One region of the Exiguobacterium sp. UBA6309 genome, then DNA from elsewhere that is predicted to be linked to it. Evidence: predicted binding sites of a transcription regulator. Region 1 holds the regulator's gene; each other region holds the start of a gene.
What was found. Region 1 encodes Rex, which represses fermentation and respiration genes when NADH is low (regulators of the CRP and FNR family bind a similar motif). Its sites were predicted from a motif close to TTGTGAAATATTTCACAA; they were not measured.

Region 1 (8,087 bases):
AGTTTAACAGTTTTTCCGTTGATCTTGAACGATTTGATACCTGACTCATCAGAGACATGACCCGCGATGTTGATGACTTTTGATGTTGCAAGACCAAGAGCGACCGGTGTATCGATTTGAACATTTGGTACGGCTTTATCAACGCCTGTCGTGTTGACGTCTTTTTTCACACTGTTTCCAGCATAGTCTTTGACGACGAAGGCAATCTTCGCGCGCTCCGGCAGATCCGTCAACGTGTACGCTTTTTCTGTTGCGGCAAGTGGTTGCTTTAAGACACTCTTTCCATTGACGAGGATATCGTATGACGCAACTCCTGTTCCTTGGTCGCCTGCTGTCCATGAAAGTGTTGATTTCGCAGCATTCCATTTCACAGTCGCTGCTGGCTTTTTCGTATCGACATAGACTGGGAAGAGATTCGTCTGCCATTTTGCGTTCGGATAATCGATCACCGATTTGACTTTGTAGTAGTAAAGACCATCTTTGACCGGTTTCCCGTTGATCGTTCCGTCCCAAGCAGCGCTTGTGACTGGTGTGTAGCCGTTCTCTGAACCGCTATCATAGTAGTTCTTGACGACGTCCGTTTGCATATCAAGCTTCTGAAGTGTTGTTTTATTCCGGTCAAGAATCGAATACTCGACTTTTTTCGCATTTCGAAGGAACGAGATGATCGGGAAAGCTTCATCTGCGCTACCGTCGTTGTTCGGTGAGAACGAGACTTTGTTCGCGACAACTTTTCCAGCGGCATTCGTACCAAGGAATTCGAAATCGTCCTTCACTTCAGTCGCTAGACCTGTCAATCCGTAGAACGTGTTGTTTTTATCGTACAATGGTGCATCTAAAATCGGAGCTTGATCCCATTTTCCTTTGAATCCAACATAAGGAACTGTCAGTTCTGGATTTTTGCTCTTCGTATCGATCAGACGGACGAATCCTTCGACGAAGTAGCCGTTTTTAAAGACTTGTTCAAGCGGAAGCTCGTTCGCCCAGTCAGTCGTGTTCTTCAAATCGACTGACACGCTGACTTTCGTTGAGCTCTTCGGATTAATCGAGACTGAACTCGCTTTCTTCGAGCCGACTGCAAATGAGATCGGGTATGTGCCTATGTTGGCATCTACCGTACCAATCGTTCCTTTTTTGAAGATTCCATTTGCTTCAAGGAAGTTCGATCCTTGTGCACCGAGATCTGATTGAACCGTTCCCGCTAGCTTATACGTCACTTTTTCATTGCTGTAGTTTTTTAAATCAAGCGTGAATGTGAACTTCTCGCCGACTTCCTTCAAGGATGCCTTGCCTTCACCTGACTTTGTCTCTGTGATGACGACTGGTGTCTTCATCGCAGCACGAAGATCCATCAGTCCAGCTCCCTCACGACGTGGGGAGTAGAAGTTGCCTGTTTTCAGTTCTGCGTTGTATTTTCCTTGATCGAGTTGCGGACGCGATGTATTCATCAAGATGTTTTTGGCGAGTTTAACGCGTGTTGCACCAGTGACTTTGAAGTCCTTCGCAATCCGTTGCATGACGAGTGCTGTTCCACCAGCGACGTGTGGTGCTGCCATCGATGTACCGCTCATGACGCCATACTCGTTATCATTAAGCGTCGAATAGATTTTCCCACCTGGTGCCGTGATTTCTGGCTTGAAGTCAAGGCTTGGCGTGACACCCCATGACGTGAAGTCAGACATTTGTCCTGCGACCGGGTTATCGGTTGAGACCGCTTTTCCGTCAAATGTCACTGCGATTGCCTTGCCTTCTTTTGCTTTTGCTTCGAGATCATTCCCGTCCGCGATGCTAAGCGTGACGAGTGGAATCGTCGGATTGTTGAGCGCCATGCTGACGTAATCCCCGTGATCGACTCGACCGCGGACGATGACACCTGCTGCCCCTTGCTTCTCAGCTTCTGCTTGGATCATACCGTAGTTGAAACCACCGTTACGCACGACGAAGACGACTTTCCCTTTGACGTCTTTACCTTCATAGTTCGAAGCTTGACCGTCACCGACATACACGACATCCTTCTTCTCTTTATCGAAGACGGCAATCGGATTCGGCGAATCTTGTTTTTGGTATGCCAAATAACCGGCATCCTGACCGTCGATCGTCAGCGCCATGCCTTCAAGCGTCAATTTCGTATTTTCGAGTGACGCGACTTGGAGCGCCTGGCTCGTCAATCCTGGTGCACCAACGACACCGATATCCGGGTTTGCTGTATATGGATTACCCGCACCATGACCTGCAAACGCCGAGTTACCAGCAGAGATCGCACACAAGATACCGTTGTTCATCGCGTTGACGATTGCGCGTTGTTCTGGAGCATCTGAATTGACGAACGATGCCGTCGAACCGAGACTCATGTTGATGACATCGGCTCCGAGTGCAATCGCATCATCGATCGCTTTAATGTAGATATCGCTGAATGTCGATGGCATTCCTGGATCGTTTCCGAAGACTTTCATCGCGAGGAGCTGTGTTTCCGGCGCGACCCCTTTGATACCACCGTTTGCTTCATCGCCGTTTGCTCCGACCGTACCTGCGACGTGCATCCCGTGCATCGATGCCCCCGCACCTAAGTCACGGATTTCGCTGTCGTGATCGGCATAGTTATAGCCGTACGGTACTTTTTCCGTGAAATACTTTCCTTTTAAACCTTTTGTTTCTTTCGCACTATCGACCTTCGAAGAGGTTAAATCCACCTTTGTCTCTGGACTCAAGACCATGTCTTTGTGCGATGGATCAATCCCCGTATCGATGACCGCGACGACGGTTCCTTCCCCTTTAAAGCCATAGTCCTGCCACGTTTCCTTCGCATTGACCATGTCCTTGCTGTACAGCATGTCTGGCTTGGCACCTTTATCGACGGTTGGGCGCGCATATTCGTGCGCGATATGTACACTTTTGACTCCTTCGAGTTGTTTGATATCTTCGATGTCACCGAACTTCACTTCACCACTGAATCCATTGATGACGGTTGTGAAGCTTTCTTTATATGTAACAGGAATCGCCTTTTTAGCGATAGCTGACTTGACTGATTTTTGGACGCTGACGAGTCGATCCTTGATCGATTCCTTTTCGGCATTGCTCAATGTGCTATACCGCTTGTTTTGAGATTGGGCGATTTGAATCGCCGGTTTTTGTTCCATCTCGATGACGACTCGGACTTTATCCGATTGTTTGTAGTTCTTTTCTTGTCCCGATTTCTTCAGTGAGAGCGCCTGCGGTTTTTGACCCGTCGCTTTGTCTTGCGAGGACAGTGCACCTTGCGCACTGACTAGATTGGAAGACGTCATTAAGACGGCTGCCATAAGTGCAATCTTCTTCTTCATGCGTTCGTTTCCCCTTTTCTGTAAAACCATAGTAGTAATACTAATAAAACAGTTTAACGAAAATTCTGTATTTTTAGTTTAATGAAGTTAATGGAAATAAACAATTTATATTTGTCTATTTTTTTAATTTTTTTCTTTTTGGTGACATTTTATATTTGGAAGGAATTTAACTGGGAACATAAAAAAACTCCTCGAGCACTCGAGGAGTTGAACGTATGAACTTGGTGGAGACTATCGGGATCGAACCGACGACCTTTTGGCTGCCAGCCAAACGCTCTCCCAGCTGAGCTAAGCCCCCATGAATTATCTTTAGTATACGCATCGCTAACTGCTTTATCAATATAAACATAACGCTTTCATAAAAAAGAATTCCTCCCGAAATGGCTGGAAGGAATTCACGATTCATTTATTCAATTCACGCATCAAATCCGCCTGTCGTTCAAGCTCTGCCTGTTGCTCGAGGATCAAGACCTTTTTATACGTCCGCGCGGAAATCAAGATACTGATTTCATAGAGAACGAACAACGGCACTGAGATCATCAAGTGTGACGTCACGTCCGGCGGTGCGATCAATGCCGCAACGACGAACAGCGCGAAATACGCATATTTTCGATTCTTTCGCATGAAATATGGCGTCACAAGACCAAGGCGTGTCAGGAACATCGTCACGACCGGCAATTGGAAGAGAAGACCAAACGGCATCGTCAACCGGATCAAGAAACTGAAGTAGTTTTCGACCCCGATGACTTGCTCGATCCCCAATTCTTTCCCGAGATCCGTTGAGACTTCGAGCAAGAAGGGAAGCAACCAGAAATACGAGAAGGCTACACCAGCCAAAAATAGAAAGAAGATGACTGGAATATACGTCAGTGTTGCTTTTTGTTCCTTTTCATAAAGCCCTGGTCGGACGAATGCCCACAGTTGATACATCCAGAACGGTGACGCTAAAATCAGCGCGATGATGAACGCAAGATTCAAATACAACATTAAAGGATCGGCGACGTTGAAGGCATTTAATCCGATACCGAGCTCTTTTAAGTCCGCTTGCAGAAAACGGACGAGCGGTCGAACGAGCGGAAATGCGACAGCGAACAGGACGACGACGATGAGGAGCGACCAGACAATCCGCTTACGCAGTTCGTCTAGGTGCGACGTCATGCTTTGTTCTTGATCAACCGTCATGATTCAATCACTTCTCTTTCGGTTCGTCCTTTTTATCGTCGTCCATGATGCCGTTCGTGGCATTCTTGAACTCTTTCAATGTTTGACCGGCAGCACGACCGAATTCCGGCAACTTCTTCGGTCCGAAGATGATCAACGCGACGACAGCAATTAATCCGATACTCGCAGGTCCGATACCTAACGTGAGCGGGATAAGGTTTTCCATTATGATTTCACTCCTTCAGCTGATTGCGAATAATGCTTCATGAAATAAACTAACGACTGCAACTCGATCGATAAATCGATGTGATGAACCCGAACGCTCGCTGGCACGTTCAACCGTGCAGGCGTGAAGTTCAGAATGCCTGTCACACCATACTCGACTAACTCATCCGCTACTGACTGTGCGAACTGGGATGGAACCGTCAAGATGGCGACATCGACCTGATTCGCTTCGATTTGTTCTTTCATGTCCGAAACATGATAGATTGGAACGTCATGCGTCGTTGTTCCGACCTTCTCTTCGTCCGCATCAAACGCAACGACTATCCGAGTACTATTATTCTTTAAAAAGTTATAATTTGCAAACGCTGTTCCGAGATGACCGACCCCAATCAAGGCAACATTCGTCACCTCATCTTGATTCAAGGTTTTCCGGAAAAACGTTAAGAGATGTTGAACGTTATATCCATACCCCTTCTTCCCTAGTGCCCCAAAGTAGGAAAAATCGCGACGAATCGTTGCTGAATCAACCTTCACCGCCTCGCTTAACTCAGCAGAAGAGACGCGGAGCTTGCCTGAATTGTATAAACTTTGGATGAAGCGATAATATAGCGGCAACCGTTTTGCTGTCGCTTGTGGAATTTTTGTGTCTGATCCATTCATCCTGCAGTTCCCCCTTCGGCCACATCCATCGTGGCACCCAAATCTTTGCAAAAAGCTTTCTACTCTCCTTGATTGTAAACCACTTCACATAGAGTCACAAATAATATATTCCGCAGGACCTCGCGCTTTTGTTCGTGATAGACTAAAGGGTGGAAGGATGGATGGAAATGATACTCTTACAAGTCAACCAACTCTCGAAATCATTCGGCGTCGAGCCGATTTTAGAAAATATCAAATTGGAAGTACAAGAGCGCGACCGAATTGCGCTCGTCGGTCGAAATGGTGCCGGTAAATCAACCTTGCTCAAAATCATCGCTGGTGAACTCAGTCATGACTCGGGCGATATCATGAAAGGTAAAGATGTCAAAATCGGCTATCTCGCGCAAGACAGTGGTCTCGAATCGAATGAGACGATCTGGAACGAGATGCTGACCGTCTTTGAACATCTGCAAGAACAAGAACGGACACTGCGCCGGATGGAAATCGAGATGGGCATGGAGCACATCTTGAACGACCCGGTCGCTTACGATCGACTTCTGAAGACGTACGATCAAGCACAACATGACTTCTCAGAAGCAGGTGGTTATCAGTTCGAAGCGAATATTCGCTCCGTCCTGCACGGCATGCGCTTTTATCCAGACGATTACTCACGCCGGATCCAGACATTGTCCGGAGGTCAACGGACACGGCTCGCCTTAGCGAAGATGCTCCTGCAAGCACCAGAGCTTCTCATTCTCGATGAACCGACGAACCATCTGGATATCGATACGCTCGCTTGGCTTGAAAGTTACCTCGGTGGTTATCGTGGTGCCGTTCTGATCGTCTCGCACGATCGGTACTTCCTCGATCAAGTCGTCAATGTCGTCTATGAGCTCTCTCGTAATGTCTGTCGTAAGTTCACTGGGAACTATACGAAGTACCTCGAGCAAAAAGCGGCATTGTACGATCAAGAAATGAAACAGTTCGAACAGCAGCAAGAAGAAATCGCGAAGATGCAGGATTTCATTCAACGAAACATCGCTCGGGCGACAACGACAAAGCGTGCTCAAAGCGTTCGAAAACGGCTCGAGAAGGTCGACCGGCTCGACCGACCAGATGGAGATGAACGCAGTACGGTCCTCTCCTTCCCAATCGAAAAACAGAGCGGGAATGACGTTCTTCAAGTCAATCAATTGGCAATCGGTTACGAAGAAGCTGTCTCAAAAGACATCACGTTCCGCTTGCAACGCGGCGAATCACTGGCACTCGTCGGACCGAACGGAATCGGGAAGTCGACGCTCTTAAAAGTCCTCGTCGGTCGTTTACGTCCTCTCTTCGGTGATTTCCGTTTTGGCACCGGCGTCTCGATCGGGTATTACGATCAAGAGCAAGCAGAACTCAATGACCGGAATCGTGTCATCGATGAGATTTGGAACGAATGGCCACTGATGCGCGAACAAGAAGTCCGTTCTGTGCTCGGACAATTCCTGTTCAGCGGCGACGATGTCTTCAAGATTGTCCATGAATTGTCCGGTGGCGAACGCGGACGTCTCGCGCTCGCAAAACTGAAACTCCGGAAGACTAACGTCCTCATCCTTGACGAGCCAACGAACCACTTGGATCTGGATTCGAAGATGGTCCTTGAGAACGCTCTCGTCGACTATGAAGGTACGCTACTCTTCGTTTCCCATGACCGGTACTTCATCGATCGGATCGCGACACGCGTCATCGAGATGAGTGAAGCTGGTGTGACAGAATACCTCGGCGATTATTCGTACTACACAGAGAAGAAGGCTGAACAAGAAGAAATCGCTCGCCTTGAAGCCGAAGAGGCAAAAGCGGCAAAAGTCACGGCATCGAAGACGATCGACAAAGAAGCACAGAAAGAAGAAAAAAAACGCCGTCAGCAAATCGAACAACTCGAACAAGATATTGAACGGCTCGAACAGCGTTCAGCGGAAATCGAACAGTTGCTTTGCGAACCGGAAGTTTTTAATGATATTCCAAAAGCGACAGCGTTATCTGCGGAACGAGACCAGATCGATGTCGATCTACTTGAATTGATGGAACGATGGGAGAACCAACACTGATGCGAACGAAAAGCTTTTTCATCAACCTGATTCAAGGACTGTTATCCGGTATTCTTTATTTCGTTCCGATGTATGCGGACTACGTGTCCGCCTTCATCCGCCCGGATGCCTTTAATGCTGCTCTTCCTTTGTTCCTTCTGATTTCTTGCATGATCGGACTTGTCATCCAGACATGGAGCGGTCTTCTCGTCAGTCTACTCTCTGGACTATGTTGTACGCTTCTAACGACACAACTGTTCGTCGAACTCAATGATCCATTGATCATATCCTATTATGGTAGCGTCACTCCCTTGACTGCCTTTTTGATCAGTTGTGTCGGGGTTTGGGCGCTGGCAATCATTTTTTATTTGCTCGATGGTTATCAGTATAGTAAACGTCACGGACTCGAAGGTTCTTCAAACGAAATCGATCCACAACCTTGAAGTCCGATCGATGAACTAGATACGCGATATGAAAAAAGGAGTGGAGATTCCGGTAGCTAGACCGGTCTCACCACTCCTTTTTATTTAAATCGAAACGTTCGTCGTCAACATGGATCGTACACTGAATCAAGCATTCACACTTCTATCATTTTGTCGGTCGAGCAATCGTAAACGTCTTCCCGATCGTCGCATAATCATTTCCTGCTAAGCGAGCGACAGCCTTCAATCCT
Region 2 (8,087 bases), on a different contig from region 1:
TGATATCTTCAGCCGTGACTTTCCCCGTCAGGTTCCCCGCATCCCATGCCATGATTTGTGGCGTGACGACTCCGAACACACCCACTTTGACTGTTTTCATGTCACCGTTCTGGTCCTTGACTTGACGTTCGATGATTTGATAGTCTTTTCCATCTTTGTTGTAGTCCGCGACGATTGGCTTTTTCGTGACTGCATCCAATACGTTCGAGTTGACGAACTTGATTGAACCGCTCGAAGCACTCATCGCTGACTTGAGGAAATCAAGACCGAAGTTGAATTCATGGTTTCCAAGCGTGACTGCATCATAACCGAGGTATTCCATCAATTCGTACATCGGATGTTTGCCTTTGTTTCCTTTGTCATACTGATTCTTGACGTAATCACCAAACGGCGTTCCTTGAAGAGTATCTCCGTTATCAAACAAGAAGCTGTTCGTCGCGCCCACTTCCGTTTGTTGCTGTTTGATGACTGTAGCCGCTTTGACGAGACCGATCGTCTCGTCCTGCGCATCCTTGAAATAATCGTAGTTCATTGAGTTCGTATGTAAATCCGTTGTTTCTAAGAAGCGTAACTTGACGACACTGTTGTCGGCAGCAAGTGTCTTGACTTGAACGACTGGTACGAGCATCGGTGCGATCAATGTCGATGCGATGACAAGTTTTGTAGCTTTTTTCATATGTATTTCCCCCCAGGAAGTTTTAACTGCTTCATTAATTTAGCATGGTTCGATTATAGCTAATAGTCCTTTCAAATAGGTCGGACATCCGTCTTATTTAACCTACTTAACCAATTCCAAATACTGGCTTTACATTGTTGATTTTACCTTTACAAATCAGGTTCAATAAAAAAAACGATACATTTCAGGACATGAACCTGAAAACGTATCGTTTATAATTGATGTAGAACGTAATTGTTCATTCTCAACTCCTACAGGAAAAGAAAGCACGTTTTTCGCTTTCGTCAGGGTCAGGTGAGACCCGGTAGACGAAACGTAGTTTAGGATACCGCGGCTTACCTCCCGCCTGTGGAAAGCGAGAATGACAATAACGTTCGTCGTCTCCATTCATGGCAGATCTCCTAGTGGAAGAGCTTCATCACTCCACGTCTCTTAAACCGTTTTGTCGGGCTTCCGCCGGACGACATAACCAAGAATTCCACCAAGTAACGCAAGTCCTGTTGCGAAAAGCACCGTCCATCCTGCCGTCTGTTGAGCGAACTCGAATAAGACGTCACTCCGCCACTTCATCGCGAACTGAACATATGAAGCTTGACTGACGATGAAGCTGATGACACCGATCGCGATCGCAAAAATGAATGGGTCGATGATCGACTTGAAACTCCGGATACTACAGACGAAGTAAATCACAAATGTCACGAGTAACAACACCCAATACGCACTCTCACTTGAGATGTTTGGTGCCGTCGTTCCGGCCGATTCAGCATCAATTGCTTGGATCGTCTGTCGTGCGACACCGAAATCAACAGGATCAAGCTTCAATTGTGTCGCTGATAAATCAGGACGTTCTCCACCGATTAACGTCAGCAATTGTTCCGTCACCCGATTCGTATCAATCCCATCGACAACTTTCTGAATCGAGTCATTGAGCTGTTCCGTTGAAGTCTCCCCGTTTAGCATCGAGACCGGGATTTCCGCATTCGCTCCAAGGACGTCTGCTTGATACACGACTTGTCCACCATGAATCCAGTCATACATCCCTCCACTTCCGGCGTTCAGACTCGCAACGGTCAATGCCGTTCGTAGTGAGGAATCACCGTCATACTCCGCTTCGTCCTGCACCGTAAAGACAAGTTGGAGCGTACTCGCGAACATCAAAATCAGCAAGCTGGCACGTCCGGCAGCTGTCAGACCGGATAACTTTTGCGGGAAAAACGCCATCCAACCAAGCAGACTGACGACGAGAAGTGGTAAGATCCCGCTCATCGCATAGCCGTCTTGTAACGCAAGGAATGGGACACTGTTTCCGCGTCCGGCAAGAACAAACCAGATGATGCCGACCGTTAAAAAGAAACTGACCGATCGAATCGTCCACCCAAGCCGACTTGCCTTAATCCGTAACACTAAAAATAACAGGACGATCAATCCGATACCAAAAACAGAATAAAGCAACGTGCCGTAAGAGACATCGAACGTCAATGGCGCGAGGACTTGTCTTAAGTCAATCCCAAACAACGATAAGACGTCGCCGGCAGAACTTGCATCCAGCACCTGATTGATGATCCCTTCTCGGACTGCGCTCGGCATCGTGATCGACAGCCCACCGACGAACAAAAGCATCAACGAAACAGTGATGTCTGTCTCTTCCCATGTGATATCCGCCTGTTGCATCTGCTTCACGAGATCCTGATAGTCTGAGGATGAGGTGATTTGTGAAGTCAAAAATGCCATCACACCGTAGATGACACCGAAAAAGATGAGACCGATGAGGACGCCATACAGGACGTCCCAGACGGAAAACCGTCGTTGTTTCCTTTCTTGCCTTGACTCCATCCCATTTCCTCCTTTTTATGTCTGATGTTTGAATATTCCTGCTACAACGAAACCAAAAACATCAAATTCATTCAACAGCCATTATATCCCACTTTTTCTCTGACTGTCTCCACTGATTTCCAAAATAAAAACCGACCTCTCAGAGTGAGAAGCCGGTTGAACGATCTTTTGCCATAGTATTTTTTTCTCTATTTAGATGCCTTCGTATGCTTGTTCCATGATCGTCCGTAACTCAGCGACAAGCGGCATCTTCGGATTCGCTGTCGTACATTGATCTTCGAAGGCATCGACTGCCATCTTTTCGAGTTTTGCCTCGAAGTCTGCTTTTTGAATGCCTTGTGCCTTGAATGACATCTTGATGTTGAGACGTTGTCCAAGATCAGCAACGGCTTGAATAAGTGATTCGACCCCTTGTTCTGTCGTTGCTGCCGGAAGACCGAGGTAACGTGCGATGTCGGCATACCGTTCATCGGCGACGAATGATTCGTATTTTGGGAATGCTGCCAGTTTCGTTGGGCGTGACGCATTATAACGAATGACGTGTGGCATCAGGATCGCGTTCGTCCGTCCGTGTGGTGTGTGGAATTCCCCACCGATTTTGTGCGCGATCGAGTGGTTGATTCCGAGGAAGGCGTTCGCGAAAGCCATCCCTGCCATCGTTGACGCATTGTGCACTTTTTCCCGAGCTTCTGCGTCAGATCCGTTCTCGTACGCTCGTGGCAAGTAGTCAAAGATCATCTTGATTGCTTTAAGTGCCAGTCCATCCGTGTAGTCGTTCGCAAGGACCGATACGTATGCTTCTGTTGCGTGTGTCAAGACATCCATTCCGGTATCAGCAGTAATCGAAGCCGGTACAGTCATGACGAATTCCGGATCAACGATCGCGACGTCGGGTGTCAAGGCATAGTCAGCAATCGGGTATTTGACGTTTTTCTCTTTATCCGTGATGACGGTGAACGGTGTCACTTCTGAACCCGTACCCGATGTCGTCGGAATCGCGACGAACTTCGCTTGACGACCGAGTGTCGGGAATTTGTAGGCACGCTTACGGATATCCAGGAATTTTTGACGCAAGTTTGAGAACGTTTCGTTCGGCTGTTCATAGAAGAGCCACATTCCTTTTGCAGCATCCATCGCTGACCCACCACCAAGAGCGATGATCAAGTCGGGTTTGAAGTCACGCATGGCTTGGGCACCTGTCTGAACAGTCGTCACCGATGGATCTGGTTCGACTTGGTCGAAGATTCGGTAACTGACGGACTGTGGCAAGTTTTGAATCACTTTATCGGCATAACCGAACTGTACCATCGTTGGATCGGTGACAATCATGACGCGTGAGACGTCAGTCATTGACCGGAGGTACTGAACGGAGTTCTTTTCGAAGTAGATTTTTTCTGGTACCTTGAACCATTGCATGTTCACGCGTCGTCTCGCCACCTTTTTGACGTTGAGTAAATGTTTCGCAGTCACGTTTTCAGAAACAGAGTTTTTCCCGTATGAGCCGCAACCGAGTGTTAGTGATGGTGTCAACTCGTTATAAAGATCACCGATTCCGCCATGAGCAGATGGACTGTTGACGAGAATCCGGCAGGCTTTCATGCGGAGTCCGAACGCTGTCATCAAATCATCGTTCGTCGTATGAATGACGGCGGTATGACCGAGACCCCCGATTTCAAGCATCTGTTCAGCAATCGAAAACGCTTCTTCGGTGGATGCAACGCGGTACGCACCGAGTACGGGACTGAGTTTTTCATGAGACAGTGGTTCTGCTGCTCCAACGTGCTCGAGTTCCGCGACGAGCATGACCGTCGTTTCCGGAACATCGATCCCAGCTTTTTCTGCAATCCATGTCGCAGGTTTCCCGACGATATCCGCGTTGACGGCACATGTATCGGTTTTGATTACGAGTGATTCGAGGCGTTGTTTTTCTTCCGGTGTACAGAAGTAACAACCGAGTGCTTCCATTTCTGCACGGACCGTTGCATATATTTCTTGGTCAACGATGACGGCTTGCTCAGACGCACAAATCATCCCGTTATCAAACGTTTTTGAGAGAACGAGATCGCTGACTGCCCGTTTGACTTTTGCAGATTGTTCAATGTAGCAAGGAACGTTCCCTGGTCCAACACCGAGTGCCGGCTTACCTGTTGAATATGCTGATTTGACCATTCCTGCTCCACCTGTCGCAAGGACCATGGCGATGTTTTCGTGGTTCATCAAGACTTTCGTTGCTTCAAGTGATGGTTCTTCGACCCATTGAATGCAGTCTTTCGGTGCCCCTGCTTTGATGGCTGCGTCGCGGAGTGTTTTCGCCGCTTCGACGGAACACCGTTGTGCCGACGGGTGGAACGCGAAGACGATCGGGTTGCGGGTCTTGATCGCAATCAATGCTTTGAACATCGTCGTCGATGTCGGGTTCGTGACTGGTGTGACACCACAGACGACACCGACCGGTTCAGCGATATACGTGATGCCGTTTTGTACATCTTCTTCTAAAATCCCGACCGTTTTTTCATGACGTAGACTGTTGTAGATGTATTCTGTCGCAAATATATTTTTAATCATCTTATCTTCAAAGACACCGCGACCTGTCTCTTCTGTTGCGAGACGAGCAAGTTCGACGTGCCGTTCAAGTCCGGCAAGTGCCATATCACGGACGATCGTATCGATTTTTTCTTGATCGAATGTCAATAACTCCTGTAATGCACGTTGTCCTTTTTCAACGATTTGTCCAATTGCTTGTTCGACCGGCGTTGCCGTCGATTTTGTTTTTTCTTTCACAGCCATGAGTGGTTTCCTCCCTGTCGTGGAACGAATCTGAGTTTGATTTGCCAACCATTATGTCAGGAATGCCAAGCTGTTTTTCAATAGTTTGTGCTTTCCTTCACAAATCAATCATAACTCCTTTTTCCTGTTTTGTGCATGACCATCCTGTGAATTCCCTCACATCCTTGGTAACGTTTACATCTATTGCGGATTCTCCTTTTTCATCGTTTTGCTTCATGTACATGGATGTGTGCGATTTGTCACACCTTGCGTTTTCCTGACTTGATAGCCGTTTCATCATCTTGTATTCTGATATGGGGTACATATTAAGAGCTACCACTAAAGGAGGACACTTCAATGTCAGTTGTACAGGAAATGCTAGCCTTCAACGAGCGATTCGTCGCCGAAAAACAGTATGAGCAGTTCGTCTCGGATAAGTTCCCGGATAAAAAGGTCGTCATCCTGACATGTATGGATGCCCGCCTAACAGAACTTCTTCCACACGCACTCGGCCTAAAAAACGGGGATGCGAAGATCATCAAAAATGCCGGTGCTATCCTATCGCACCCATTCGGTTCCGTCATGCGCTCGATTCTCGTCGCGTTGTATGCCCTTGGCGCTGAAGAAGTCGTTGTCATCGGTCACCACGATTGCGGCATGAGCACGATTGATCCTAAACACATGATCAGCGAAATGAAGGATCGAGGTATCGACCAACAGATTCTTCACACGCTTGAAGTATCAGGTGTTGATTTGAACCAATGGTTACGTGGCTTTACGTCAGTTCAGGAGAGTGTCGCCCACTCCGTCAGCCTCGTGAAGAACCACCCATTACTGCCACCTGGTACGAATGTCCATGGACTCGTCATCGACCCAGGGACCGGTAAACTCGACGTCGTCGATTGCTGATTGCTCTCTTATAGAAGAAACTCAAATAGATTCGGGATATTCTACTCCGTCTTAAATTAAAGATGATGTGCCATTTTCTCGTAATGGAGAAGGATGGCACATTTTTTTGTGTAAGCCATTTTCAGTGATCTATATGCTTTTCCCTTCATGCTTCCAGGTATTAAAAAATAAGACTTTTATACAAAGCTAGAAAGCCTATCGTGAAGTCATTTAATACGAGGTCAGACTTTTATCCTTGACAGTGTTTCAACATGGCTGTAAGATACTTTAGTATAGTGCAGCGATAACAAAAGAAAGTGTGGTTTTACCGAATGATTAACGCCGTATTGTTTGCCGTCTTTTTACTATTCATCTTAGCGATCTTCCGCGTCCACATCGTGCTCGCGATGGTCATCAGTGCGTTCGCCGGCGGTCTCGTCGGCGGTCTTGATTTAACGAAAACAACCGAAGCGTTCGCGGGTGGTCTTGGCGACGGAGCCGAAATCGCTCTTAGTTACGCGATGCTTGGTGCGTTTGCCGTCGCCCTCTCGAAAACGGGCTTACCGGATGCTCTCGCTCACGCATTGATCGCACGTTCACGAGGTAACGCAAGTGCCGCATCAGTCAAGAAGTTAAAAGGATTCATCTTGTTCGCGATTCTGTTACTCGCGATCAGTTCACAAAATGCTCTACCGATTCACATCGCCTTCATTCCGATCATCATTCCGCCGCTTCTTGGTCTTTTTTCTCAGTTGAAGATGGACCGACGTCGAATTGCGATCATCATGACATTCGGTCTCGTCACACCGTACATGTTCTTACCGATCGGATTCGGAGACATCTATCTGAATCAGATTTTACTGAAAAACCTGAAAGCTAATGGTCTTGATACGACGGGAGTTTCTGTCATCGAAGCAATGGCGATTCCAGCACTCGGAATGGTCGTCGGTCTCTTGATCGGTCTGTATACGTACCGGAAAGAGCGGACGTATGAAATTCGTGATATCGCCCCGGACGACTATGAAATCCCGGTCATTACGAAATCGAAACTTGTTCTAAGTGGTATCGTCGTCATCGCGACACTGATCGTTCAACTGCAGACGGAATCAATGATTCTTGCTGCATCGACGGGACTCATCCTCTTCTTGTTGCTTCGTCTCGTTCGATTCAGTGAAGCAGATGACGTCATCACGCGTGGTATGCGGATGATGTCATTCATCGGTTTTGTCATGATCTCAGCGAACGGATTCTCGAATGTCTTGCGTGAGACGGGTGATATCGAACCGCTCGTTGAGAACTCAAAAGCATTGATGGGCGACTCCCAACTTGTTGCCGCGTTCGTCATGCTCTTGATCGGTCTTCTCGTCACGATGGGCATTGGATCAAGTTTCTCAACTGTTCCAATCATCGCTGCGATCTTCGTTCCACTTTGCATCCAGTATGGCTTCAGCTTAGAAGCGACGGTTGCGATCATCGGGACAGCAGGTGCTCTTGGTGACGCTGGTAGCCCCGCGTCAGACTCGACGCTTGGACCTACGAGTGGTTTGAATGCCGATGGTCAGCACGATCATATGCGAGAAACCGTCATTCCGACGTTCTTGCACTACAATATTCCGTTGCTCATCTTCGGTACGATTGCTGCGGTCGTGTTATAAAAACAAGACGGATTCGCTATCATGGTGGATCCGTCTTTTTAATTGTCTCCGTTTTTTTCCTTTTCATTTGATCTTCGGTTCTCTAAAATAAAGGAATGTACTGATTACAAAGGAGTTGTCTTTCGTGTTATCTCAAATCGTCAACCAGATTTTACTTTCACTTGCCGATCTCGGATATTTCGGTATCGCCCTCGGGTTGATGATTGAAATCATACCGAGCGAAATCGTTCTCTCATACGGCGGATTCATGATTTCTCAAGGAACGATTA
Region 3 (8,087 bases), on a different contig from region 1:
TCACGATGAAGAAGCCTTCTTGTCTCACGATGTGTTCCAAACGCTTGTCTACTGTACGGCAGAAGAAGAAACAGATTACATCAAACGTTACGATGCTTTTGATTTCATTCGCTGGCATCCCCATGCGATGGATGTCATCAACGTCGGTTCCTCGAAAGCAGAAGGCATCAAACAGTTCTTGAAATTGACAAACATTCGCCGCGAGGATACCTTTGCTTTTGGAGATGCTCTCAATGACCTTGAAATGCTACGCTATGTCGGGACTGGTATTGCAATGGGCAACGGACTTCCGGAAACAAAAGCCGCTGCCGATTATGTCACGAAACCTATTCTTGAAGACGGTATCGCACATGGACTTAAAGAATTCCAACTCATCTAATAGATAGATGTAAAGCTGAGGCATGCCTCAGCTTTTTTTAATTCTTTACTTTATGAATCGCGCGTTCTAAGCGATCAAGATCTTCATTCTCACCAATGACGACGAGATAATCGCCTTTTTCAATGACTTCATCTGCCTGCAAGGAGATCATGACATTTTCACCCCGTTTGATGGCGACAACGTTTGCTCCATATTTACTTCGTAAGTCGAGATCAATTAAGGTTTGTTTTGCCATCTGATCACTGACTTTAATCTCAACGATTGAAAATTCTTGTGATAAGTCTAAGTAATCAAGGATATTCGAACTCATCAATCCGTTCGCAATCCGAACCCCCATATCCCGCTCAGGGTGAACGATGAAATCCGCTCCGATTTTTCGCAATACTTTTTCATGGTAATCATTCGTTGCTTTGACGGTGATCGATTGTACACCAAGCTCTTTTAAGATCAACGTCGTCAAGATAGACGCTTGAATGTTCTCCCCAATAGCGACGATGACATGATCAAAGTTTCGAATCCCCAAACTTTTTAAAACGTTCTCATCGGTCGTATCGGCAATGACAGAATGTGTCGCAATCCCCATGAATTCGTTGACACGTTCCTCATCGGAATCAATTGCCAAGACATCATAGCCGTTTTTCGATAATTCGCGGACAATCGAGCCACCAAAACGCCCTAGTCCGATTACTGCAAACTCTCCATTCATTTTCACAACTCTCCTTCACAATCGCTCTTCCTTAGTAGTGTACCCGATTCAATTTAAAAATACTATAAACGCCTCTGCGAATCGCAGAGGCGTTTATCCATTCATTATTTTGATGATTTTCCACGTACATAATCGTTATCGAACAAGAAGAGCCGTAAAATCAAATACAACGCCGGAATTAAGAGTAAAAGTCCGAAGATGAAAACGACGACGAGTGCGGAAGCCATCGTTTCGTTTACGACTGCTTTGTTGATATCGATATATGGATACAAGATATACGGCAAGTGTGTATATCCGTAACCAAACCACGCGACTGCATATTGTAGCATGACCGCGACGAACGCGATGCCATAGTTTTTCTTCATATAGACGAGTGTCACGGCAATGAGGAAAAATAAGAAACTAGCAGCGAACCACCACCAGTTGCCGTTTAGGATATTTTCATAATGCCATGCTGCTTGGTTCTTCAGTCCAAAGAAGACGAGCGCACAGACGAGGATTGTTGGTCCACTCCAGAAGAGTGCCCATTTCCGAATAAGCGGCGTAGCTCCCTCATCTTTCGCTTTATCCGCGTAGAATAAGAGGAACATCGCGCTGATGTATAAGACAGATACGATAGCGAGCGCTACGACCGTCCACGAGTAAAAGTTCGAAAATAATTTCGTTCCTAAAAACTCAACTGTATCATTCGTTTTGCGGATGAAACCACCTTGACTGATCGTCAATGTCGTCGACATCGCAGCAGGAATCAGCAACCCTGTCGCTCCATATAAAAATGTGTAGAACATGCTGTCATTTGATCCATAATTGGCGAACGCATAAAAACTACCACGAATCGCAATCAAGACAAGAACAATTGACGCTGGTACGAGTAGTGCCGTACCGAAATAGTAAGCGGAGTCTGGGAAGAACCCAACTAGTCCTACGAAGAAGAATACGAAGAAGACATTCGTTACCTCCCAAACAGGAGAGAGGTAACGAAGAATCAATCGATTCGTCAGATGATCCCGCTTCGTATATTTTGAATAAAAGGCGTAAAATCCAGCACCGAAGTCAATTGAGGCAACGATGAGATATCCGTACAGGAAAGTCCAAAGGACCGTGATCCCTAGTGTTTGAACGTCCAAATCGTTCCCTCCTTACTTGTTATCATCCACGAACATTGCTTCACCGCGTGCATGGTGGTTTTCAGCAAGTTCTTGAAGTTCTTTTCCAACCGTGTTTTTCTTAAACATCCGTAATAAGACGACCGTACAAATCGTGCCAAGCAACAAGTACAATGCACTGAATAAAATGAGCATCGGACCAACCGCTGTTGAAGTCGTCGCCGCGTCCGCTGTTCGCATGATACCGTAAAGCGTCCAAGGTTGACGACCAATCTCAGCGTACATCCATCCCGCTTCGATTGAAATCATCGCTAACGGACCACCGATGAACACCCCTCGTAAAATCCACTTATTATATGGATTCAATTTTTTCAATCGGAATGCCAAGATGAACAAAGCAGAGATAGCAGTCAAGTACATCCCAATCGATACCATGATATCAAAGAAATAGTGGACGATCAGTGGTGCTTGATCTTCTTTTGCGAATTCGTTTAAACCGATGACTTCCGTATTCGGAGCCCCACCTGCAAGAATTGAGAGCGCATATGGGATTTTGACGGCTCCTTTGATTTCATAACTGCCGTCTTCTTGCTGATCAAGTATCCCACCAAAAATCAATTCTGCTTCATTTGTCGTATCAAAATGCCATTCCGCAGCTGCTAGTTTTTCTGGCTGGTATTTCGCTAAATATTTCCCTGAGAAGTCACCGACAAGTGCTGTCGAGAACGCGAAAATCAGACCAGCCATGACAGTGAGACGAAGAGCTTTCTTATGATATGCCGTCTCTGCTGCTGAGAGTGTCTTTTTGCGAAGCAAATGGAACGCCGCGATTGCTGCCAAGATAAAGGCAACAGTCAAGTAAGCTGAAACGATGACGTGTGTCGCCTTCGTCGGTGTCGCTGTATTAAACATTGCTTTTAATGGTTCGATTTGCGTCAACGTACCATTGACGATCTTAAATCCTTCTGGTGAGTTCATGAAGGAGTTGACTGTCGTGATGAAGAACGCTGATGCTGTCGCACCAATGACGACTGGAATCCCAATCAACCAGTGCAACCACGGATTTTTGAACCGGTCCCACGTATACAAGTAAATACCAAGGAAAATCGCTTCAAAGAAGAACGCGAACGTCTCCATAAATAGTGGCAGAGCAATTGTTTGACCCGCTACTTGCATGAGTGACGGCCAAAGTAATGATAGTTGCAAGCCGATTGCCGTCCCTGTTACGACACCGACCGCTACGGTAACGACGTATCCACGCGTCCACCGTCTTGCTAATAAGATATAATCTGGATCTTTGCGTTTCAGACCTATGAATTCAGCTGCCAGTACCATGAGCGGTACTCCGACACCAATCGTCGCGAAAATAATATGAAACGCTAGTGTGAGCCCTGTCAACAATCGACTGAGCACTACGGGATCATTGAACATGTATTTAGCCCCCTCTTCCTAAAACATACTTCTCTATATGGTCTATAACCGTATCATAGAGAACATAACCCTTTGTGTCTGTTTATAATGTTTGATGTAACAAATTGTTCACATATACACGTGATTTTTTTCACAAAATGTTCGAAAACTCTTATTCCTACATATATTAAAAACTTTCCCATTCCTGAATTCGAAAGGGAAAGCTTTATATCCTTTATTATTTCATAAAAACTTTTAAACATACTCTCGGAAATAATGGTCAAGTAAATCAATGACAAAAGAAATGGCTGATTCATCCGGGTTTAATGTTGGTTGATGCAAACCAGATGTCGGATTATCGACGCCGAGCCAGAACATCATCCCTGGGATCTCTTTCAGCATGAAACCAAAATCTTCCCCTGTCATCGCCGCGTCACATTCGATATAGTTGGCATTCATCTTTACGAATGATGAGAATTTATCCACGATTTGCCGGTCGTTGACGACTTCATAATAGCGATTACCGAATTGCAGATCGATTTTAACACCAAACGAAGCTTCGATTCCTCGAATGATGTCACGGACACGACGTTCGAGTTTTTCCATGTCTTCGCCGTTTAGCGCACGCATCGTTCCGTCAAGAACCGCTCTACCGGCAATGACATTCTCACGAATACCTGCATCCACTTTCCCAATCGTGATGACACTACAATTCATCGGATTAATGGATCGACTGACGATCGTTTGCAATTGCATGATCAAGGCAGCTTGCGCAACAACTGTATCAATCGTCAAATGAGGAAAAGCCGCATGACCACTTTGACCATAGATCGTGATATGAACTTCTCGAGCACTCGCGAACAGTACGCCTGGACGACTAGCAATCGTACCGACTGGATATTCCGGTGCAACGTGAAGACCATACATCTCACTCGGACGATATTTTTCAAATAACGGACTTTTAATCATCGGCTCCGCCCCGCCCGGTCCTTCTTCTGCCGGTTGGAATAAAAAGACGACATCATCCATGACTGGTAGTTCAACGATCCGTTTCATCAACCCTAAAGCAATCGAGGCATGCATGTCATGACCACATGCATGCATGAACCCTGGGTGTTCTGAGCAATACGGAAGCCCTGTCGCTTCTTCAATCGGTAACCCATCAATATCTGCGCGATACCCGATCGTTCGGTTTCCAGTCAATCCTTTCACTCGAACGAAAACACCCGTTTCGAACGTGTCATATGTGACACGATCTGGCGGATATGCACGAATTTGTTCCAATATAAAAGCTTGCGTCTTAAATTCCTTGAACCCGGGTTCCGGTATTTTATGAAGCGCGCGCCGCATTTCAATGGCGTATTCCATCTGACTGACTTCCTCCTTCTTCTTTTACGATGTCCCAAAAAGCTTGGACTTGTTTTAATTCAAGCATCGACTCCGTGGACAAGATCCAAGTATCTCGCTTCAGTACTTTTCCGGATGATGTCTTCAACGGAAGCTGCATGACTTCATTCGATTGCTGAATCGTCGACTCAGGTAAGATCGCAAAACCGATGCCATGTAACGCCATCTGTTTGCATGTCTCGATTTGGTCGACGACCAGTGTCCGAGATGGGGGACTTGCGAACCGATCTTGCCACCACTCTAAAATTTCTTGATAGTACGTCGAATCACTTTTGAACTGGATGAACGGGCGATCCGTCACACGCAATTGTTCAATCGACGTCAACTCACTATCAACTAGATAGAGCGGGTCTGAAAAAAGGCGCTCTTTAACACCTTTCCAGTCCGGGTTTCCACGAATGATCCCGATATGAAAGTGTTCCTCTAACATATGACGCATCATCTCACTTGACCATCCGGTGACCAACTGGACACGCACATGCGGATAACGCTCGACGAATCGTTTTAAGACACGGGGAAGCCAATATTGCCCCATGATGGAGGCGACAGCAATTCGAAGTGTTCCATACACGGCTCCCTCTTCTGCTGTCAATTCACTTTTTAGTTCCAGTTCCTTCCGATTCATCTCTTTTGCGAGACCAATCACTTTTTCTCCTTGCGGTGTGATGCTTAAGCCACGCGATGAACGAATGAATAGTTTGGTTCCCCAGCGTCTCTCAATCGCAACAAGACGTTGACTAAGCGCAGGTTGTGAAACGAATAATCGTTCAGCAGCTCGCCTCATATTCAATTCTTCCGATAAAGTGATCAACATTTCCATTTCCGACACTTGCAATGTGAGATTCGACTCCTCATGATATAAGATGGCATTAGTTTAACACGTTAGAAAGGACGATACATATGACACGCTATCATTTTATGTTCATCATCTCAACGATTGCAACGCTTGGCAGTCTCTATTTTAGTGAAATTCGTGGATTCATCCCTTGCCCTCTCTGTTGGTGGCAACGACTATTCATGTATACGACAGCCTTTTATTTACTTATTTCCTTATTCCGGTCGAAAACGATCGATCCACTCTTTGTACGCCTATATGTGCTTGCCGGCTTTGGTGTCGCCTTGTACCATGTCATCCTTGAGCGTTTACCCGATGGCGAAGCGTTATGTTCGAGTGGCTGTCTCATCAAATGGGTCAACTATTTCGGTTTCTTGACGATTCCGATGATGAGTCTCATTGCCTTTACATTACTATTAATTCTGGCGTTCTATCCAGCACGTTCGAACAATGAAGCGTAAGATATGAATCTTTGGTCAATACAAAGAAGGAGAAGTCAATTCGGCTTCTCCTTCTTTCGTCATTTTACATCACGTCCATCGATTGAAAACACTTACGGCGCTTGAGAACGCAAGCTCTGAGAGTTGTCCCGTCCCTTCACACCAGTCTCCGACGAAAGCGACACCTGCATGTCCCGGAATTTGAGTCGCAAGAGGACCTTGCCCCATTTTCCATTTGATTTCTTGTACGACTGCTCGTTTAATCGTTCGTTCTGCAACGATACGTTCTCTCCAGTCTGTGAAATGAACGTCAAGCATCTGTTCGATTCCCTTTCGAACATGTCCGATATAATCAGGATCCTCAAGTCGATCGTGTTCAAGATAAGCGATTGCTTGAAGGACTTGACCATCCTTTGGTGCGAGGCTTGCATCATAATGCGATAAATCCGTGATGAACGCTCGATGCGAACGGTCGTAGATGTATGAATACGGTGTTTGGATATAAGGCTGAAGTCCGAGATCATACACGAAAACTTCGACGGGTTCATGACTCGCATGCGGTGTCACGAATTTTTGGATCGTCGTTGGAGTCGCCATTTTTAAGATTTCACGTGGTGGTACGGCAAAGATGATCCGTTCCACATTCCATTCTTGTTTTTTTCGATCACGTACCAAGAATCCTGTCGTAGTCAATTCGACTGCTGTTATTTTTGTTTTTTTCAAGATCTCTCCGCGGTTCTCTAGGATGATCCGTTCCAATTCCTGTACTAACCCTTGCCAACCCCCTTCGATGTATGAGACAGGCTTTCGCGTCCGAAAAAGCTTTTGATAATACTCGAAATAGACATCTGATGGAATTTTTTCTGGTTCTGCCGTAAAAAAATTCGTTGATGCCAAATCAAGCATCAACTGTGCCACTTGTTCATCGACGCGTTCTGTTTTTAACCATTGCCCGATGGATTGTTGCGGATTCCCTCGTTCGACTCGTAAAATCGTTTTAATAATCTCCCATGTAAAACGTACTTTGTTCGTTCCTTCGATGACTTCTGTTTTCAGTAGTCCCCAGGCATTCGCAGGAACAGCCGTCAAATGACCTGAAAATTCATATTTCGCACGACGCGCTGAAAAATCAAGCCACGTCACTTCGATACCGAGTTGTTTCGTTAATTTGCGAAGAATTGATTGATCGCGTCCATAAATCGCATGGGCACCGTAATTAAATGTAAAGCCCTTTACGGTTTGAGAGGTGGCACGTCCTCCGAGTAATCCAGCATCCCAGAGCGTGACCGGTGTTCCTTGTTTTGCAAATAATGCCGCTGCTGTCAATCCGGATAACCCTCCACCTATGATCCCAATCGTCATACTCTCGCCTCCTCAACCATCGTTTCTCTTCTTTTCCCATAACGCCCGGAGAAGAATCGAAGAACATGAAAAAAGACATGATTTCAATCATGAAATCATATCTTCTTATTTTTGATTATGCTTTCCACCATTCATCAAGTGGTGAGACGGGCATATGATGCTTATGTCCAACACGTTTATACTGCGTCTCTAACTTTTCTTGACTTGCTTCTGAAATCGACTTACCTTCCAAATAATCATCAATTTCTTCGTATGTCATTCCGAGTGCCACTTCGTCTGGTAGTGCCGGACGATTTTCTTCAAGGTCTGCTGTCGGAACTTTTTCAATCAAGACTTCTGGGGCGTTCAAGTAACGTAAGAGTTGTTTCCCTTGCCGTTTATTCAGTCCCGTTAATGGCGTTAAATCACATGCACCATCCCCATGTTTCGTGTAGAATCCCGT

Region 2: a site for Rex is predicted at 5,382-5,399, ahead of adhE (bifunctional acetaldehyde-CoA/alcohol dehydrogenase). Genes of this name have one in related genera too.
Region 3: a site for Rex is predicted at 3,741-3,758, ahead of B3M90_RS04410 (cytochrome ubiquinol oxidase subunit I). Genes of this name have one in related genera too.

What each region holds. Positions count from the first base shown of each region.
Region 1 covers NZ_DJTL01000037.1:52,942-61,028, forward strand. The annotation lists gene B3M90_RS13125 (S8 family serine peptidase) at 1-3,320, opposite strand, end outside; tRNA gene B3M90_RS13130 (tRNA-Ala) at 3,543-3,618, opposite strand; gene tatC (twin-arginine translocase subunit TatC) at 3,723-4,502, opposite strand; gene B3M90_RS13140 (twin-arginine translocase TatA/TatE family subunit) at 4,510-4,707, opposite strand; gene B3M90_RS13145 (redox-sensing transcriptional repressor Rex) at 4,707-5,366, opposite strand; gene B3M90_RS13150 (ATP-binding cassette domain-containing protein) at 5,534-7,435, shown strand; gene B3M90_RS13155 (hypothetical protein) at 7,417-7,857, shown strand; gene B3M90_RS13160 (flavin reductase family protein) at 8,003-8,087, opposite strand, start outside.
Region 2 covers NZ_DJTL01000005.1:149,691-157,777, reverse strand. The annotation lists gene B3M90_RS00925 (bifunctional 2',3'-cyclic-nucleotide 2'-phosphodiesterase/3'-nucleotidase) at 1-676, opposite strand, end outside; gene B3M90_RS00920 (hypothetical protein) at 1,109-2,509, opposite strand; gene adhE (bifunctional acetaldehyde-CoA/alcohol dehydrogenase) at 2,702-5,296, opposite strand; gene B3M90_RS00910 (beta-class carbonic anhydrase) at 5,633-6,184, shown strand; gene B3M90_RS00905 (Na+/H+ antiporter family protein) at 6,499-7,818, shown strand; gene B3M90_RS00900 (DedA family protein) at 7,943-8,087, shown strand, end outside.
Region 3 covers NZ_DJTL01000017.1:17,592-25,678, reverse strand. The annotation lists gene B3M90_RS04425 (Cof-type HAD-IIB family hydrolase) at 1-379, shown strand, start outside; gene B3M90_RS04420 (potassium channel family protein) at 417-1,085, opposite strand; gene B3M90_RS04415 (cytochrome d ubiquinol oxidase subunit II) at 1,190-2,212, opposite strand; gene B3M90_RS04410 (cytochrome ubiquinol oxidase subunit I) at 2,225-3,622, opposite strand; gene B3M90_RS04405 (N-acetyldiaminopimelate deacetylase) at 3,857-4,969, opposite strand; gene B3M90_RS04400 (LysR family transcriptional regulator) at 4,953-5,843, opposite strand; gene B3M90_RS04395 (disulfide bond formation protein B) at 5,909-6,304, shown strand; gene B3M90_RS04390 (FAD-dependent oxidoreductase) at 6,374-7,645, opposite strand; gene nadE (ammonia-dependent NAD(+) synthetase) at 7,761-8,087, opposite strand, start outside.